2 regions of the Pseudoalteromonas piratica genome follow, and region 2 is predicted to be linked to the other one. Evidence: predicted binding sites of a transcription regulator. Region 2 holds the regulator's gene; the other holds the start of a gene.

Region 1 (10,514 bases), 660 kb from region 2:
GATTTGGTAATTACCTGAGTTATCCGTAACAACTTGCTTGTCTTTACCATGAACGTGAACAGCAACACCAGCAATTGGGTTACCTTGTGCATCGGTAAGTTGACCTGAAACAGGTGCTGCTTGAGAGGTAAGTGGAAAAACAACGCTTAACACCGCTAAGCTAATGAGAGACTTTTTCATAAACAATACTTCTAAATTTTTAACTGAAAATTCATGTTATGTGATACTGTAACACCTTAGTGCACATAAATAAATAAATTGTTATAACATTACATATGCTATTTGGTGATTATTGCAAATCCATGACATAAACATGGCTTAGTTAAAGAATAGGGCTATTGAACACTGATTAGAATTTTGGAATATCGATTTCAATATCATCAATAGGTGTTGCACAGCACAATAAAATCTCACCTTTACGTACAAAGGCTAGGGGCTCTTGCTGGTATTCGACTTGCCCGCTATTCAATTTGCAGCGACACGCACCACAAAACCCTTCACGACAGTGAAACTGTGGCTTTAATTGATTTTTTTCTAGGAAGGTAAGAAGGTTAGGCTGATCAGAGTCGAAGTGAAGACTCTGATCAGTATTCGCAATGGTAACTTTACACATTAAAGGTCAAAGTCACCAAATTCAGAGGCGTCAACTTCAGCGTCAATTTGACCTACAAGGTATGAGCTAATTTCGGCTTCTTGCGGTGCAACTTGAACGTTATCTGATACAAGCCATGCATTGATCCATGGAATCGGATTTGAACTTGTTTCAAATAATGTTGGTAAGCCTACTGCTGCCATACGAGAGTTTGTGATGTATTCTACATATTGGCACAGAATGTCTTTATTCAAACCAATCATTGAACCATCTTTAAATAAGTACTCAGCCCATTCTTTTTCTTGTTCAGCTGCTTTTTTAAACATAGCAATCGATTCTTCACGACACTGTGCAGCGACAATCGCCATCTCAGGATCATCATCACCTTCTTGCATTATATTTAGAATATGTTGTGTACCTGATAAGTGAAGCGCTTCGTCTCGCGCAATTAACTTGATTATTTTAGCGTTACCTTCCATTAGCTCACGCTCTGCAAATGCAAAAGAACACGCAAAGCTTACGTAAAAACGAATTGCTTCAAGAATATTTACCGACATAATACAAAGGTAAAGTTTTTTCTTGAGATCAAACAAGTTTATTTTTACTTCTTCACCATTAATTTGGTGCTTGCCTTCGCCGTATTCATTATAAAGCGTGGTTAAGCTGATTAATTCATCATAATAACGTGTTACTTCTTCAGCGCGCTCTGCAATTTTGTCATTGGTAACAATGTCGTCAAAAATCAGTTCAGGCTGTTTTGTAACATTTCGAATTATGTGTGTGTAAGAGCGACTATGAATTGTTTCACTGAAGGCCCATGTTTCGATCCATGTTTCAAGCTCAGGAATTGATACTATTGGTAGTAGGGCAATATTCGGTGAACGACCTTGAACACTATCAAGCAAAGTTTGGTATTTTAGGTTGCTTAAAAAAATGTGTTTTTCATGAGCCGGTAAACCTTCAAAATCAATGCGGTCTTTACTTACATCAACTTCTTCTGGGCGCCAGAAAAATGAAAGTTGTTTTTCGATTAATTTTTCGAAAATAGGGTGCTTTTGTTGATCGTAGCGCGAAACATTAACAGTTTGTCCAAAGAACATAGGTTCTTTTAATTGGTCGTTATGCTCGCGGCTAAATGTAGAATACGACATAGTAATTTTTACTCTAGAGAAAACAAACTAACGGGCAAAATAAGATTACTTTGCCCGATGTGGATTAGATTTTACACGCGCCGCCTGCACAGCCGTCATCTTCAAGCTCTGGCTTAAGCTCGTCCTGAGAATCTGATGCGCCATCACGGGTGTTGTGATAGTAAAGTGTTTTTACACCAAGCTTGTAAGCAGTCAGTAAGTCTTTCAGCAATAGCTTCATAGGAACTTTACCGCCTTCAAACTTATTTGGATCATAATTTGTGTTTGCAGAAATTGTTTGATCGATAAACTTCTGCATAATACCAACAAGCTGTAGGTAACCATCGTTACTTGGAATGTCCCAAAGTAATTCATACGCATCTTGAAGTCGCTCATATTCAGGTACTACTTGCTTCAAGATACCATCTTTACTTGCTTTAACGCTGATATGACCACGCGGTGGTTCAATACCGTTCGTCGCGTTAGAAATTTGTGACGATGTCTCGGAAGGCATAAGTGCTGAAAGCGTTGAGTTACGCATACCATGCTGCACGATACTTTCACGTAGACCATCCCAATCTAAATGCAGTTGTTCATCGCAAATTGAATCAAGGTCTTTCTTATAGGTATCAATTGGCATGATACCTTTTGCGTAAGTTGTTTCGTTAAACTTAGGACACGCACCTTTTTCTTTCGCAAGCTCGTTTGATGCCTTCATTAAATAATATTGAATTGCTTCGAACGTACGGTGTGTTAATGCATTTGCTGAACCATCAGAATACTTAACGCCATTCTTTGCAAGGTAGTACGCGTAGTTAATTACACCAATACCGAGAGTACGACGCCCCATTGTTGCATTGTAAGCCGCAGGTACTGGGTAGTCTTGGTAATCAAGTAGATTATCAAGTGCACGAACAGCAAGTTCAGCGAGCTCATCTAACTCGTCAAGTGACTTGATCGCACCTAAATTGAATGCAGAAAGTGTACACAGCGCAATTTCACCTTCTTCATCCATTACATGTTTTAATGGTTTGGTAGGCAATGCAATTTCTAAACACAGATTAGATTGACGAATAGGAGCAACCTTAGAATCAAACGGACTGTGCGTATTTGTGTGGTCAACATTCTGTAGATAGATACGACCTGTGCTTGCACGCTCTTGGGCAAACATTGAGAATAATTCAATCGCTTTTATACGCTTCTTACGAATTGACTCATCTTGTTCGTACTGTAAGTATAAACGTTCGAACTCTTCTTGATCTTCAAAGAAAGCATCATAAAGGCCAGGCACATCTGATGGACTAAATAGCGTAATATAATCATCTTTTATTAAGCGTGAATACATTACTTTGTTAAATTGCACACCATAATCTAAATGACGAACACGGTTATCATCAACACCACGGTTGTTTTTAAGTACAAGCAGGTTTTCTACTTCTAAGTGCCATAGTGGATAGAATAAGGTTGCAGCGCCACCACGTACACCACCTTGAGAACAGCTTTTAACTGCTGTTTGAAAGTGTTTATAAAATGGGATACAGCCAGTGTGAAAAGCTTCACCGTTACGAATTGGACTACCTAATGCACGGATACGTCCTGCATTGATACCAATACCTGCACGCTGGCTTACATATTTAACGATTGATGAAGATGTTGCATTGATAGAATCTAAGCTGTCATCACATTCGATTAATACACACGAGCTAAACTGGCGTGTTGGAGTACGTACACCTGCCATGATAGGCGTAGGCAAAGAAATCTTAAATGTTGAGGTTGCATCGTAAAAACGCTTTACATAATCCAAGCGTGTTGATTTAGGATATTTAGAAAACAAACACGCAGCAACTAAGATGTATAAAAACTGCGCGCTTTCGTAAATCTCACCAGAAACACGGTTTTGAACCAGATATTTACCTTCTAATTGTTTTACAGCGGCATAACTGAAAGTCAGATCACGACCGTGCTCTAGGTAAGCATCGAGCTCGTCGATTTCTTCTTTACTGTAATCAGCAAGTAAATGAGGGTCGTACTTATTCATTTCGACCATCTTAACCATATGATCGTAAAGCGTTGGCGGCTCAAAACGGCCATAAGCTTTCTTTCTCAAATGGAATATCGCTAAACGTGCAGCGAGATATTGATAATCGGGTGTTTCTTTAGAAATTAAATCTGCAGCAGCTTTAATAATAGTTTCGTGAATATCTTCAGTGCGAATACCATCATAAAACTGAATATGTGACTTTAATTCTACTTGAGAAACAGAAACGTTATTTAGGCCCTCTGCTGCCCATGCAATAACGCGGTGAATTTTGTCTAGGTCAAGCGGTTCCTTGCGACCGTCACGTTTACTGACTGAAAGCTCTTGGTTCATAGTTATGCCTGCAATTTCCTTCAAACGAGCAAATAATTTTTATTATGTCGAAATAGTGTTGTTGGACTTTAGTCCTATTATTTAGCGCACGGCTCAGGCGAAATCATCAAAAGTGGCTTTTTAAGCTTAGCTACTAGATATGGTGTCGCCATCACAGATGATCACAAGATAGAGGGGTCTAAGTCATTTTTCAAGGCCTATAAAAGCGAGAAAATAAGCGATCAAATTTTTACTAACTAGTGTGTTAGCATCCACTAACGTGTTAAGCAAAGTATGTTTAGCCAATGTGAAAAAACAACGAAAAAAATACGATAAAAAAAAATATTTAAAATTTATTTGTTGCAAATTTACAAGATACTGTTTTTGGGTCCATGAATAAAATAACCACAATATATTGTGGTTATTTTTTATCAGTGCAACTAGATATATGGTTAAGCAATAACCAAGGGGAGTCAAAGGAAAAGTGGAATTGCCAGCTTAAAACGTCATTACCATTAAGATAGCCCCACTTAGCGGCAGCTGTTTTCATCGTCGCAGAATTACCCGCAATAATGTCTCTTTCGTCATCACCAACATAAAGGCAATGGGCTGGGTCAACATTCATTAAACGACAACTATGCAATAAAGGATCAGGGTAGGGTTTAGCTTTTTCTAACGTGTCACCAGATACCACATTTTGACATGATTTAAATTCGGGTATTTGCGCAATTAATGGGGCTGTTAAATGTGCTGGTTTATTCGTTACAATAGACCAAGGGATCTGTTTATCATCTAACAACATTATTAATGGCTTAATTCCCTCATAAAAACGGCTTTTGCACCATAAATTTTCCCTGTAAAAGTTGAGGAATGACTGTTTGAGGTTATCTTGTTTTTGTCTGTCAAACGACTCCCATTCACTACCAAAGCCAAGCTTGAGTAGGGCAATCGTGCCGTTTGATGCTTGCGTTCGATAGCGCTTTGCACACACGGTTTCTTTATTGTTTTGCTTTAACACATGGTTCAAAGCAGCACCTAAATCATCTGCACTGTCGATTAAGGTGCCATCAAGATCAAAAAGTATTGCTTGATACATGCTGTTTTAAGCCAGCTTTTCAAAATGGATCATATAGTTAACAGAAACATCGTTAGTTAAGCTGTAGGTTTGACCTATTGGGTTATAGCTAAGGCCTTTCATAATACGTGCTTTTAATCCGTATTTTTCTGCCCAATTGATTAAAGTTGCCGGTTTTATAAATTTATCGTGATCATGCGTTCCCTTAGGAACTATTTTAAGTAAATGTTCGGCTCCTACAATGGCAAACAAATACCCCTTAAGTGTTTTATTGAGCGTCGACATAAATACATGGCCGCCAGGTTTAACCAAAGATGCAAGTGACGCAATAACTGATTCAGGGTCTGGAACATGCTCAAGCATTTCCATGCATGTTACGACATCAAACTGAGCAGGGTATTGTAGAGCAAACTCTTCTGCAGTTACTTTTTCATAGTTAAGTGACACACCGACTTCCAATGCATGGAGTTTTGCCACATTCAATGGTTCTTCACCCATATCTATACCAGTGACGTCACCGCCTAATTTGGCCATACTTTCAGCCAGAATTCCGCCGCCACAGCCAACATCTAATACTTTTTTTGAAAAGACACCTTGGCTGTTTAGGTTAATGAAATCGAGTCTTAATGGGTTGATTTCGTGTAGTGGTTTAAATTCACCATTAAGGTCCCACCATCGGTCGGCCATAGCCTCAAACTTTGCAATTTCGCTTGCATCTACATTTTGTTGAACGGTCATAAAAAGCATCCAGAGTGATTTGAGGGCATTATAAAGGGATTTTTTATAAAAAGACTACCGCTTACAGCCTGTAAATAATGATTTTTTGTGTTAGCATGCTTTGGTTATAAAAATAATAACTGAATTAATACACGATTGAAGGAAGAGAAATCGGATGACAGATCTCGCCAATGAAATCCTTCCAATCAATATTGAAGATGAATTAAAAAATTCATACCTCGATTACGCAATGAGCGTAATTGTAGGTCGTGCGCTACCAGATGTCAGAGATGGTTTAAAGCCTGTTCATCGTCGCGTACTTTTCGCAATGAATGAACTCAATAATGATTGGAACAAACCTTATAAAAAGTCTGCACGTGTTGTAGGTGACGTAATCGGTAAATACCACCCGCATGGTGATAGCGCTGTTTACGATACGATAGTACGTATGGCTCAGCCGTTCTCACTTCGTTATTTATTAGTAGATGGTCAAGGTAACTTCGGTTCGGTAGACGGTGATAGCGCTGCTGCAATGCGTTATACCGAAGTACGTATGGCTAAAATGGCACATCAATTATTAGCAGACCTTGAAAAAGAAACGGTCGATTACGTTGATAACTATGATGGCACTGAAAAAATTCCAGCGGTGTTACCAACCCGCGTACCTAACTTATTAGTTAATGGTGCATCTGGTATCGCAGTAGGTATGGCGACGAATATCCCGCCGCATAACCTATCAGAAGTAATTAACGGCTGTTTAGCGGTTATTGAAAACCCAGATATTCAAATTGACGAGTTAATTGAATACATTCCAGGCCCTGACTTCCCAACTGCGGGTATTATCAGTGGTAAAAAAGGCATAGAACAAGCTTATAAGACTGGCCGAGGCAAGGTATACATTCGTGCCAAAGCGGAAGTTCAAATTAACGAAAAAACGGGTAAAGAAACAATTATTGTTCATGAAATCCCGTACCAAGTTAACAAAGCACGTTTAATTGAGAAAATTGCCGAACTTGTAAAAGACAAGAAAATCGAAGGCATTAGTGCACTGCGTGATGAGTCTGATAAAGACGGCATGCGCATTGTTATCGAAATTAAACGCGGTGAAGTAGGCGAAGTTGTTTTAAACAACCTTTATGCACAAACACAAATGCAAACAGTGTTTGGTATGAACATGGTTGCGCTAGATAATGGTCAGCCAAAACTACTTAACCTTAAAGAAATGCTTGAAGCGTTTGTTACCCACCGCCGTGAAGTTGTAACGCGTCGTACGGTATTTGATTTACGTAAAGCACGTGATAGAGCACATACCCTTGAAGGTTTAGCAATCGCGCTTGCGAATATCGATCCTATTATCGAGGTAATTCGTCGCTCGCAAACACGTGAAGAAGCAAAAATTGGCTTACTTTCTCGTAGCTGGGAACTTGGAAATGTTAAAGGCATGCTTGAAAAAGCAGGCGAAGATGATGTAGCACGTCCAGAATGGCTTGCTGCTGATTTAGGTATTCGCGATGGCCAATACTACTTATCAGAAGCACAGGCAAATGCAATTTTAGACTTACGTTTACACAAGTTAACTGGTTTAGAACACGAGAAGATCTTAAACGAATATAAAGATCTGTTAGATCTGATTGCTGAGTTACTTTACATTCTTTCAAGCCCTGAACGTTTAATGGAAGTTATTCGTGAAGAACTGGTTGAAATTAAGGATAACTTTGGTGATGAGCGTCGCACAGAGATCACTGCTGCAGCGCACGATATTAGTCTTGAAGATCTTATCAACGAAGAAGACGTTGTAGTAACCCTTTCTCACGAAGGTTATGTGAAGTATCAGCCACTATCTGATTATGAAGCGCAACGTCGTGGTGGTAAAGGTAAATCTGCAACTAAGATGAAAGATGAAGACTTCATTGAACGCCTATTAGTTGCAAACACGCACGATACCATTTTATGTTTCTCTACATCTGGTCGTTTGTACTGGCTAAAAGTGTATCAGTTACCACTTGCAAGCCGTGCTGCGCGCGGTAAGCCAATTGTAAACTTACTGCCGCTTGAAGCAGATGAGCGTATTACTACTATCTTACCTGTGCGCGAGTACGAAGAAGATAAATATGTATTAATGGCGACAGCGAACGGTACTGTTAAGAAAACACCACTTACTGCTTACAGCCGCCAGCGTGCATCTGGCATCATTGCAATCAACCTAAACGAAGGCGATAGCTTAATTGGTGCAGATATCACCGACGGTACAAACGATATCATGCTGTTTACCGACCACGGTAAAGTAGTACGCTTTAATGAAAAGCAACGTGATTCTGAAACGGGTGAAGTGAAACTTGATCCGGAAACGGGTGAAGAATTATTAGCACTTCGTCCAATGGGTCGTACTGCGACAGGTGTTCGTGGTATTAAAATGCCTGATGATGTGAAAGTCGTTTCATTGATTGTGCCTAAGAATGATGGTGCAATTTTAACGATTACCGAAAACGGTTACGGTAAACGTACAGTGCTTGAAGATTACCCAGCGAAGAGTCGTGCGACACAAGGTGTTGTATCGATTAAAGTATCTGAGCGTAATGGTAAAGTTGTAGGTGCTGTACAGGTTGAAGATAATGATGAAATCATGATTATCTCTAACAAAGGTACATTAGTACGTACACGTGTTAATGAAGTATCTACCGTTGGTCGAAATACGCAAGGTGTTATTTTAATTCGAACAGCTGAAGACGAACAAGTTGTTGGATTACAGCGTATCGATGAAATTGAAGAGTCTCAATTCCTTTCTGAAGAAGGTGAGGATGAAGCAGTTTCAAGCGAAAGCAACGAAACACCAAATACAGATGAAAATAATTCAGAGCAATCAGCTGAATAGAAAAAATATTCATCTTTCACATGCGGTAATTTGATACTTAATCAGTTACAGTATGAACAATGTTAAAAGCGGCTAACAGCCGCTTTTTTATTTTCTAAGTTATGTACAAAAGAGGTTTTGGGAATGAGTGTATATAATTTTTGTGCAGGGCCAGCAAGTTTGCCCAAAGAGGTTCTCGAAAAAGCGCAAAAAGAGTTTTTAGACTGGCAAGGACTTGGCGTTAATGTGATGGAGATAAGCCATCGCAGCGCTGAATTTATTGCCCTTGCTGAGCAAAGCGAACGTGATTTACGTGAATTAATGAACATATCTGACGACTATGCTGTATTATTTATGCACGGTGGTGGTCGAGGGCAATTCGCTACTGTCCCGCAGAATCTTCATGTTGAAAACAAGCAAGCGGTCTATATTAATAGTGGTATTTGGTCTGATGGTGCGTTTAACGAAGCACAAAAATTTACGCAAGCAATCGAAATCAATGTTCGCAATGATGCAGATGGTAAATTTAATTGTTTAAAACCAGAACACTGGGCGCTACCACAAGATGCGTCATATATTCACTATTGCCCTAATGAAACCATTGATGGCATTGAAATTTTTGATACCGTTAAACATGATGCCCCGATTGTTGCAGATATGTCTTCTAACATTCTTTCACGTGAAATTGATGTCAATCAGTTTGACTTAATCTACGCTGGTGCACAGAAAAATATTGGTCCTTCTGGCCTTGCAATTGTAATTGTGAAAAAGTCACTTCTTTCACGACAAGGCACACAGAAAGCAAGCATTTTCGATTACGCTTTAGAAGCTAAAAAAGAAAGCATGTATAACACACCACCAACTTATTCTTGGTACTTAGCAGCGGAAGTGTTTAAGTGGCTAAAAGCCCAGGGTGGTGTCGCTGCCATAGAACAAGTTAATATCGAAAAGGCAGCGTTACTATACGATTTTATTGATAATAGTCAGTTTTATAAAAATACCGTTGCCAATGATTTTCGTTCCCGAATGAATGTGCCATTTTGGCTCAATGATGAATCACTCAATCAAGCATTTTTGGCCCAGTCAAAACAAGCTGGTTTGCTCGCACTTGAAGGTCATCGCATGGTAGGTGGTATGCGTGCGAGTATTTATAACGCAATGCCTATTGAGGGTATAAAAGCACTGGTTGACTTTATGCATAAATTCGAAAAGGAGCACAATTAATGGAACAATTACATTTAAAAGCCATTAAGCGTGTAAATGGTGAAGTAACATTACCTGGTTCTAAGAGTTTATCTAATCGTATTCTATTGTTAGCGGCTTTATGCGAAGGTACTACACAAGTTGAAAACCTGCTCGATAGTGACGATATTCGCCATATGCTAAAAGCCCTCAATGATATGGGAATAGAGGTTACACTTAACGCTGACAAAACAATTGCCCAAGTCACTGGCAAGGGTGGAGTGTTCAATACACCGAACGAGCCGCTCTTTTTAGGTAATGCGGGTACTGCATTTCGCCCGCTAACAGCTGTATTAGCAACATCACAAGGCGAATTTGAATTAATCGGTGAGCCACGCATGGAAGAAAGGCCTATTGGTCACCTTGTGGATGCGTTACATACTTTAGATGCAGATGTTGAATATCTTAAAAATAAAGATTATCCACCGCTTAAAATTACAGGTAAGCAATTATCAGGTGGTAAGGTTGAGATAGATGGCAGTATATCAAGCCAATTTCTAACTGCATTGTTAATGGCAGCTCCTCTGTTCTCAAATGATACTGAAATTAGTATTAAA
Region 2 (10,514 bases):
GTCAGGTGAAAGTGCCATTTTTCGTACTTCACCAATGAGTTTTACAAGGGCATTGCGCTTATTACTAAAATTATTATTAGTGTCACTCACGCCCAGCAATTGCGAAATTGTATTAAGTTTTTGATTGGAATAAAGGTAGAGGCTGTTTGATGCTATCCAAATACGGCCGTTATTATCTTGCGCAATATCACGGACTGGACCGTTTAAACTAAAGCGCTCAAAGCTCAATTCACTGGGACTAAATTTTACTAATCCATTGTCCGTGCCAATCCACAAGAAACCCTCATTATCGAGCAGTAAACTGTTTATTGCATTGCTAGGCAGGAAGTCGCTGTTATTAACATTAAAATTGGTAAAGCGATTACCGTCGAAACGGCTCAAACCAAACTGTGAGCCAATCCATAAATAGCCCTGCTGGTCTTGCACAATATTTTTAAGCGATTGGGATGCGAGTCCGTGCTGAATGTGCCACTGCTTCACCACATAATCATCTAATGATGCGTAAGCAAATTTGAAGGTACTTAAAAGTACAAAGGTCAATAACAGTATTAAGCGAAACAGCACGGTTTATCTCATTATTAAATTAGCCCGTAATAAAGCACTAATTGTAAGCATAGTAAGGAGAATATTCCTGCGAGAATATCGTCCACCATAATGCCAAAGCCACCTTTTACGTGTTTATCGAGCAACTTGATTGGCCAAGGTTTAACAATATCGAAAAAGCGGAATAAGATAAAGCCAACCAACAAGGTTTGCCACGAAATCGCCGCACCTATCATAGTAATATAAAAACCGGCAACTTCATCCCAGACAATTGAAGGATGATCGTGTACACCAGCATCACGACTTGCTACTTCACAAAACCAAATACCAATTGCAGATATCGCAATAGCAACAACAAGCTGTAACCATAAAGGCGCCGTCATTGTCATCATAATAAATGGAATTGCTGCTAATGTGCCAAACGTACCTGGCGCTTTAGGAGCCAGTCCGAGGCCAAAACCTAAAGCACAAAAATGTGAAAACTTTTTTAGATTAAATTGTGCCACGCACACTCCTACTACTTATCATTAAAGTGTTCGAAACCAGCCTGTTCAAGGGTAAAAGGTTTACCATTTAGCGTTAATTCTACACTTCCAACGTGGTTTGTAATTTGACCAACACAGCTTAACTCAACACCATATTGTTTCAATGTCATCTCAACGGTTGTTCTGTGCTCTTCCGGCACAGTGAACAGTAATTGGTACTCATCACCATAGGTCAAAGCATAATTTAGCGCATGTTCTTGTGGCAACACCGCTTTAACCGTTGCCGCTAGCGGAATGTTTTCGGCAAACAATTTAGCGCCGACACCGGACATTTGGCAAATGTGACCAATATCAGCTATCAAACCATCGGAAATATCAATGCAACTAGTTGCTTTGCAACGTAGCATTTGCCCTGCCGCGACCTGCGGAGTTGGAAAATCAAATGCTTTATTGGCAGCATTGAATTGCGGTTCAGTCAGTGTGACTTTGCCATATTTGCTATCGATGGCAAGGCCAGCATCACCTAGAGAGCCAGTAACAAAAATCCAATCCCCATTTTTTGCACCACTTCGCGTTAACGCACAACCATTAGGCACAAAGCCTTTAGCACAAATGCTAATTGTTAGTGGCCCTTGCGTTGTATCACCACCAACAATTTGTACATTGTAATATTCCGCAATTTCGTGCATTCCTTGGGTAAACTGTTCCAGCCACTGCGCCTCAGCTTTTGGTAGTGTCAATGCCACGGAAATCCAAGCTGGTTCTGCGCCCATCGCCGCAAGATCGCTTAAGTTTACGGCAAGTGAGCGGTAACCAAGTGCTTTTGGGTCGATATCGTTAAAAAAGTGAACCCCTTCAACAAGGGTATCTGTGGTCACAGCCAACTGGCAGTTTTCTGGCACGTTAATCAATGCCGCATCATCACCAATACTCAGTGACACATCCTTACGAGCGACACCGCGGCCTTTGAAAAAGTGAGAGATTAATTCAAATTCTTGCATGCACAAAAAAGCCGGCCTAAAGCCGGCTCTCCAATTATTTCTTTCTAAGCTGATTCTGGGTTTTGTCTAATACCCCATTCACAAACTTATGGCTATCATCAGCAGCAAATAGTTTTGCTAGCTCAATACCTTCGTTGATAGCAACTTTATAAGGCACGTCTTCACGGAACTTAAGTTCATAGCAAGATAGACGCAAAATCGCTTTTTCGATTAAGTCGATGTCTTCAAAAGGACGATCAAGATGCGGCTTAACAGCTTCATCTAACGCCTTGTGATTTACGGCAACACCACGTGCTAAGTCTTTAAAGTAATCCACGTCAATTTTGCTTACATCGTTTTCAACAAGCATTTGTTGTTCGATATCTGCAACCGGATTACCGCTTACTTGCCATGAATAAATTGCTTGTAATGCCAGTTTACGGGCTTTACGTCTAGCTGCTGGTTTCATTAAGTACCCTTAAATTTGTTCTAACAGGTTAACCATTTCTAGTGCACCAAGAGCCGCTTCGCCGCCTTTGTTGCCCATTTTGGTGCCTGCACGCTCAATGGCTTGTTCGATGTTTTCTGTTGTTAAAACACCAAACGCTACAGGAATATCATAGTCTAGCGATACACTTGCTAGGCCTTTATTTGACTCGTTCGCAACTAAGTCAAAGTGCGGTGTACCACCGCGGATAATCACACCAAGTGAAATGATTGCATCGAATTCTTTCTTTGCTGCGATGCGCTTAGCTGCTAAAGGAAGCTCTACTGCACCTGGTACGTAAACAACAGTAATATCGTCATCGTTTACATCACCAATACGCTTTAAGGTATCAACTGCACCATCAAGTAAGCTTTTACCAATGAAATCGTTAAAGCGAGAAATAACGATAGCAAACTTTTTCCCTTGAGCGTTTAATTTACCTTCAATCACTTTCATTTTATGCCCTTCTCTTTGGCTAATTCATTTATCGCGCAATCGCAAAGGCGCGGATTTTATCATACTAAATTAATTTTTTTTAGGCTTATTTTTAAGCTTATTTCGGCTCAACGTATTCAACCACTTCAAGCCCGAAACCTGAAATTGCATGATACTTTTTCGGCATGCTCATTAGGCGCATTTTGTGAATGCCTAAATCAGCCAAAATTTGTGAACCAACACCTACTGTGCGCGAGGTGCCTTGGAACTTACGCACACTTGGGCTTTCACCTTTGTCTTGCGCTTCAAACGCTTTAAATAACGCTTCTAAATCTTCAGGATTTTCGTGTTTCGCTAAAATAACTAATACACCTTCATTTTCAGCGATGTATTTCATCGCACCCGAAAGGGTCCAGCTGCGATCAGATGCACGATCTGAAAGCAAAATATCGTTAAAGGTACTTTGTAGATGAACACGTACTAAGGTTGCATCGTCTTCTTTAACGTCGCCTTTTTTCATCGCATAGTGAAGCTCACCGTCAATGGTGTCTTTATAGGTGATTAGGTCAAACTCACCGTGCTCTGTAGGTAGCTTACATTCTGCTACACGTTCAATCGTGGCTTCATTTAAGTTACGGTACTCGATTAAATCGGCAATGGTGCCCATTTTTAAACCGTGTTCTTTAGCAAATACTTCAAGGTCTGGACGGCGCGCCATGGTGCCATCTGGATTAAGAATTTCTACGATTACTGACGATGGCTCACATCCAGCTAAACGTGCTAAGTCACAGCCAGCTTCAGTATGTCCTGCGCGGGTTAATACACCACCCGGTTGCGCCATAATTGGGAAAATATGACCTGGCTGAACGATATCTTCAGGCACTGCGCCTTTTGCAACAGCCGCTTGCACTGTACGTGCACGATCTGCAGCTGAAATTCCCGTTGTTACGCCTTTTGCCGCTTCAATTGACATTGTAAAGTTGGTCGAAAACTGTGCGCCATTATTGCTTACCATTAGCGGTAAGTTAAGCTGCTGACAACGCTCTTGTGTTAGTGTTAAACAAATCAAACCGCGACCATGCGTCGCCATAAAATTAATTGCATCTGCACTGATATGCTCAGATGCCATAATTAGGTCGCCTTCATTTTCACGGTCTTCGTCATCCATTAGAATGACCATTTTACCTTGACGGATATCTTCAATAATTTCTGCTGCAGTGTGTAAACCCATTTTGTTACCTTTGCTTGCGACTGGTTATCGGTTCATAAAGCCAGCTTGCGCTAGAAGCTCATGAGTGAGAGTGCTTGTCGGTTTTGATTCGTGTTGTGGCATCATTAAACGCTCTAAATAGCGCGCAAGCTGATCCACTTCTAAATTCACCTTGCTACCTACTTTAAAGCCACTTATGGTGGTTTCGCCTGCGGTATGCGGCACAATAGTTAGCTTAAATTCGTTATTGTTTATTTCGTTTACAGTAAGGCTAATACCATCAATACAGACCGAACCTTTGTACGGGATGTATTTAAGTAATTGAGATGGCGCACTGAGCCAGTATTCTGTTGCGCGGGCATTTTTTTCAACGCGCGTTACGGTCGCAATGCCATCAATATGGCCCGAGACTAAATGGCCGCCTAAACGCGATTGTGGCATTAAGGCTTTTTCAAGATTAACCGTTTGCCCAACTTGGTAGTTTTCAAAGTTTGTTAGAGACAGTGTTTCTTTAGATACATCAGCAATATAACCGTGACCTGTCAAGGTGATAACCGTCAAACACACGCCATTGGTAGCAATACTGTCTCCCAATTTAACATCGCTTAAGTCCAGTTTGCCGGAGTTAATGGTAACGCGCATATCGCCGGAGATCATTTCAATTGCAGCCACCGTACCGGTTGCTTCTATAATGCCTGTAAACATATTAATTTCTTTTTACCAATGCATGTAGACAAATATCCTGCCCTACATGCTTAAGGGTTTTAATTTCAAGTTCTGGAACTTGCGACATGGCGTCAAACGCTGGCAAATTGATTAAACTTTTACTAGTGTGCCCCATCAGTTTGGGCGCCATAAACAACACAAGTTCGTCCACCAAGTTTGCTTCAAACATTTTGCCAGCCAAGGTTGCTCCAGCCTCGAGCAAGACTAAGTTGATGCTTCGCTCTGCTAGCATTGCCATTAATGCGGGTAAATCAACTTTGTCATTTGTAGCTTTCACTATTACTTGTTCAACGAAATGCGGCCAAGTATGCGAATTATCAAGCTTTGTGCGAGCAATAATAATTTTAGATTCTTGCTGAAATAACGCGAGTTCAGGTGTGAGACGGTTTTGTGAGTCAATAATTACACGCACTGGCTGACGAGTACTGTGTTTTGCGTCTAGCTCATCGAGTTCATCAAAGCGCACATTTAATTTCGCGTTATCGATAATCACAGTATCGGCACCCGAGAGCACCGCACAGCTTTCAGCGCGAAGTGCTTGCACAACACGACGCGATTCACTGGAAGTGATCCATTTACTTTCGCCATTATGTAATGCAGTTTTGCCATCAAGGCTAGCAGCAAGCTTACAGCGTACATATGGCAAGTTGGTACGCATACGTTTTAAAAAGCCTAAATTGAGTGCTTCAGCTTCATTGGTTAGTAATCCAAAATCGGTTTCAATTCCGGCATCTTCGAGCATCTTTAAACCGCGACCTGCGACTTCTGGATTTGGATCAACCATGGCGGCAATTACACGGCTAACGCCTGCGTTAATTAGGCCTTCAGCACATGGCGGTGTACGACCATAGTGCGAACACGGCTCAAGCGTAACATAAGCAGTTGCGCCTTTGGCGTTATCGCCAGCCATTTTCAGCGCATGCACCTCAGCATGAGGACCACCTGCCTGAATATGGAAGCCTTCACCTATAATTTGGTTATCTTTAACTAGAACACAACCCACATTAGGGTTTGGTGTTGTGGTAAAACGACCTTGCTTGGCCAGTTCGATAGCACGTGACATAAAAAAATGGTCACGTTCAGAAAAACGACTATCCAACATTTATTTATTCACCCAAACGCGCAATTTCTTCGCCAAATTCTTTAATATCTTCAAATGAGCGATATACGGAAGCAAAGCGTACATAGGCCACTTTATCGAGTTTTTTCAGCGCTTCCATAATAAATTCACCCACTGTTTTACTGGCTACTTCACGCTCACCTGTCGCACGGAGTTGTGATTTTATTTGATGCACCACCTCTTCGACTTGCTCAGTGCTAACAGGGCGTTTTTCGAGTGCACGGCGTAACCCATTGCGCAGTTTGTCTTCATTAAACGGTTCGCGACTGCCATCTTGTTTAATTACATGGGGCATTACCAGTTCTGCGCCCTCAAAAGTAGTAAAACGTTCATGGCATTCATTGCATTCGCGACGACGACGCACCTGATGACCACCACCGACTAAACGTGAGTCTATTACCTTAGTGTCATTAGCTGTACAAAATGGACAATGCATAAACTTCCTCGAAATAAAAAAGGCCGCAAAAAAGCGGCCTTATCATAACATGTTAACTATGAGAAAACATTATGCGTATACAGGGTGTTTCGCACAAATTGCTTTAACTTTCTCACGTACTTCGTCTTGTACTTTAGTATCTTCGATGTTGTCTAGTACATCACAGATCCAGCCTGTTAACTCTTTTGCTTCTGCTTCTTTAAAGCCACGACGCGTGATAGCAGGTGAACCAATACGTAGACCTGACGTTACGAATGGTGAACGTGGGTCGTTAGGTACTGAGTTTTTGTTAACTGTGATGTATGCATTACCTAGTGCCGCGTCAGCATCTTTACCTGTGATATCTTTGTTGATTAGATCAAGTAAGAATAGGTGGTTGTCTGTTTTACCAGAAACAACGTCGTAGCCACGTGCTTTGAATACTTCAACCATCGCTTGAGCATTTTTAACAACTTGTGTTTGGTATGCTTTGAACTCAGGCTCTAGCGCTTCTTTAAATGCAACTGCTTTAGCAGCAATAACGTGACATAAAGGACCACCTTGGCCACCTGGGAATACCGCAGAGTTTAACTTTTTGTAAATCTCTTCGTCACCACAGTTAGACACAATTAGACCACCACGAGGACCTGCTAATGTTTTGTGTGTCGTTGTTGTAACAACGTGTGCAAATGGTACTGGGCTTGGGTAAACGCCAGCAGCAACAAGACCTGCAACGTGTGCCATATCAACTAATAGGTAAGCGCCTACTTTGTCTGCGATTTCACGGAATTTAGCCCAATCAACAATACCTGAGTATGCTGAGAAACCACCGATGATCATTTTAGGCTTGTGCTCAAGTGCTAGCGCTTCAACTTGTGCGTAGTCGATTTCGCCAGTTTCTTCATTTAGGCCGTACTGAACAGCGTTGTACGTTTTACCTGAGAAGTTCACGTGTGAACCGTGAGTTAGGTGACCGCCGTGTGCAAGGCTCATACCTAAAACTGTGTCGCCAGGCTGAAGTAACGCTTGGAATACCGCTGCGTTCGCTTGTGAACCCGCATGCGGTTGTACGTTTGCGTAGTCAGTACCAAATAATTCGTTTGCGCGATCAATTGCTAATTGCTCAACAACATCAACGTGCTCACAACCACCATAATAACGTTTGTAAGGGTAACCTTCCGCGTATTTGTTAGTTAACTGAGAACCTTGTGCTTCAAGTACACGCGGGCTACAGTAGTTTTCAGACGCGATAAGTTCGATGTGCTCTTCTTGACGCTGCTTTTCTTTTTCCATTGCGCCAAATAGTTCTGGATCAAAATCCGAGATATTCATGCTACGTTCTAACATGGTTACTCCTAAATAGAAGATGGTTGTGGGATAAAGGGCGTATTGTACGCTTAAAAAGCGCGCTTGCCTACTTTGTCTATGTGAAGTTATTTAAACAGGGATTGAAAAATTTTCACAGTGTATTTTTAATGATATTTTTAAATCGATTGATTAAAAATTAAAATACACCGTAAAAACTAGATAAAATAATTTTATATAACTACCAGTGTTTGCCCAAGGAGATAAAAAAAGTACTTTCATTGTTATCTGTTACACCAAAACCGACAGCTGCGGGCCCAAATCGGGTATCGGTGCCAACAAACAAACTACTGGCAAAGATTAAATCTTGTAAATCGATATCCTGTTGCACCTGCCACACATTCCCCGCTTCTGCGCTGATACCTAAATAGAGAGGCATACTTGTCATATTTAATATATCGCGTCCAAGATCATACTGGTAAATGGCCGCCGCAAATGCCTTTTTCGGGCCAATTAATACATTTTTGCCGTATCCAGATAGATTTAAGAAGCCGCCCAGCTGCTCTGTATTCGCCGTAAATGCACCGTCAGAGTCGTATTCGGCATAAGATGCAGTGCCTACAAAAGCATGATGCCGAAGGGAAAAAGCACCTCGCCAATCTATTTTAAACTTTGTGCTCATGCGATTATCCGCAGGGTCAAGTACATCATCATAGGCTTCTTTTGCTCTTGCAAAATAAATACGTAAACGATTCCCTTTGGTTGGAAAGCTTATACTGTCTAAATTATCAAACATTAATGTGCTGAAAAAAGCGCTCTGATCATAATCAAACTTCTCATTTACTATGGATTTCTGTTCAAGCGTACCCTTATCTTTTAAAACACCCGCTTCCAAGCGCCAGTAGTTATTGAAGTTATAACCAAGGGCAGCAATGCCTGTAAGGTAATTTTTATCAAGATCAAAGTATGCTTGTGTAACCGTTTGTAAGGTGTAGCGATTTCGAATAAAGCCAAGGCGTGTGCGAGCATAAAAATCATCTTCTGCATTAAGCGGTTGATATAATTCAGTTGCAAGATATTCCTCGAAGCCGAGTGATAATTCTGTGCGCCACTCCCCGCCATATTCATTAAGCGCCGAGCGTGTATAGGCCATGTCCAAAGATAACACTGAGTTTACCGTAACATCACTTTGGTAATTAGCACCAAAATCAATGTAATTTGGTCCCCACGACTTCCCCACCGTTTTAAGCACTAAAACCCGCCCCTGTTCGGTGTCTTTAAATTCAGTTTCAACACGTTCAAACTCATCTAATGCGTAAACACGATTAACCGCTAATTGAATATCATGTTCGGAGGGTGAATCGCCTGGTTTTAATGCAAAGTGCTGCAAAATAATTTTATTATTTATTGCTGATTGATTATCTAGAGAAATTGCTAAAATTGCGTTTCTTAAAGGTTTAAACCAGTTTTCACTGCGCTGTTGTTTGGTATTTAAATATGCCTCAAACTCGACTTGCGGCACACCAAGAGCCGCAATTTTATCTTGTACATGCTCTGCGGCAAGACGGCCTCGAGTAAAGGATTCTGGTAAATCAGCCCAATCTGTCGTGCTTAAATCATCTATATCTGGTCGAATGTAAATATCGTGTTCAGTAAGTTGACGTTTTTGCCATTGGGTCGATGCGTTGGTCAGTATGGTTGACAATTGACCGAGCACTTCCACCGTCGAGGTAAATTGATTGCTTGATGCTAAAGACGCACCGATATCCACCACAATAACAATATCCGCTCCCATACTTTTTACTACATCAATCGGTAGGTTATTAGCAATCCCGCCATCGACCAATAAGCGGCCATCAATTTCAGTTGGTTGAACGGCACCGGGTACAGATGCCGATGCTTGCATCGCTTTGACAATGCTGCCTGAACTGAGGATAACAGCTTCACTGGTGCTTAAATCAGTGGCTATTGCGCGATATGGAATCGCCAACTGGTCAAAGTCATCAAACAAATGCACTGTACGCGTGGAATTACGCAGTAACCGGCCCATACTCTGCCCAACCAAAAACCCTTTGGATGATTTAATTGCGCCTTCACGTATGCCTAAATTAAGCTGTAAATTATAAGTATCTCTTAATTCTTTATCACGGTAACGAAGGTCTTGGCGAGGGATGTCATCGGAATAACCCTGATCCCAATCTTCGTTAAGCATAAAGGCTTCTATTTCATCTGCTGAGTAACCAAGGGCATACATGCCACCAACATACGCGCCAATACTAGTGCCTGCAATATAGTCAATCTTTACATTATTTTGCTCTAATACTTTAAGCACGCCGATATGGGCACCACCTTTGGCACCACCACCGCCAAGCACTAACCCTATTTTAGGTTGCGTTTTAGCAAGCACTGGTAGGCTAACAATCAAAAAGAAAATCAACAGAACAACGGGCATTTTGCGAATGGCTAACATGGTTAAGCAATTTCTATAATTTTTTTAATACCTTACCTTAACTGAATAGAATGTCATTTTAAATACGTCACGACATTGAATGCCCCCATATATCGCACTACAATATGCAGCAATTATATTATTCAAAATACTATAGGATTATTCATGCCTTTACCGGATAAGTTTATCTACACGATGCACCGTGTTAGTAAAGTAGTACCGCCAAAGCGTACTATTTTAAAAGATATTTCGCTTTCATTTTTCCCTGGCGCAAAAATTGGTGTGCTTGGTTTAAACGGTGCAGGTAAATCTACCTTGCTGCGCATTATGGCCGGTGTTGATACCGAGTTTGAAGGTGA

What was found. Region 2 encodes NrdR, which represses ribonucleotide reductase genes. Its sites were predicted from a motif close to AAACACNANATNTNGTGTTT; they were not measured.
Region 1: the regulator NrdR is predicted to act here: its motif matches at 4,222-4,241, upstream of nrdA (class 1a ribonucleoside-diphosphate reductase subunit alpha).

Annotation. Positions count from the first base shown of each region.
Region 1 is NZ_CP009888.1:2,275,430-2,285,943, forward strand. Features, by position in the region: gene OM33_RS10585 (TonB-dependent receptor) at 1-180, opposite strand, end outside; gene yfaE (class I ribonucleotide reductase maintenance protein YfaE) at 350-613, opposite strand; gene nrdB (class Ia ribonucleoside-diphosphate reductase subunit beta) at 613-1,743, opposite strand; gene nrdA (class 1a ribonucleoside-diphosphate reductase subunit alpha) at 1,808-4,093, opposite strand; gene OM33_RS10605 (HAD family hydrolase) at 4,494-5,168, opposite strand; gene ubiG (bifunctional 2-polyprenyl-6-hydroxyphenol methylase/3-demethylubiquinol 3-O-methyltransferase UbiG) at 5,175-5,885, opposite strand; gene gyrA (DNA gyrase subunit A) at 6,040-8,736, shown strand; gene serC (3-phosphoserine/phosphohydroxythreonine transaminase) at 8,860-9,939, shown strand; gene aroA (3-phosphoshikimate 1-carboxyvinyltransferase) at 9,939-10,514, shown strand, end outside.
Region 2 is NZ_CP009888.1:2,939,634-2,950,147, forward strand. Features, by position in the region: gene OM33_RS13555 (diguanylate cyclase domain-containing protein) at 1-564, opposite strand, end outside; gene OM33_RS13560 (phosphatidylglycerophosphatase A family protein) at 579-1,049, opposite strand; gene thiL (thiamine-phosphate kinase) at 1,061-2,029, opposite strand; gene nusB (transcription antitermination factor NusB) at 2,064-2,477, opposite strand; gene ribH (6,7-dimethyl-8-ribityllumazine synthase) at 2,487-2,951, opposite strand; gene ribBA (bifunctional 3,4-dihydroxy-2-butanone-4-phosphate synthase/GTP cyclohydrolase II) at 3,049-4,161, opposite strand; gene OM33_RS13585 (riboflavin synthase) at 4,186-4,845, opposite strand; gene ribD (bifunctional diaminohydroxyphosphoribosylaminopyrimidine deaminase/5-amino-6-(5-phosphoribosylamino)uracil reductase RibD) at 4,847-5,968, opposite strand; gene nrdR (transcriptional regulator NrdR) at 5,973-6,422, opposite strand; gene glyA (serine hydroxymethyltransferase) at 6,492-7,748, opposite strand; gene OM33_RS13605 (patatin-like phospholipase family protein) at 7,948-10,176, opposite strand; gene ettA (energy-dependent translational throttle protein EttA) at 10,321-10,514, shown strand, end outside.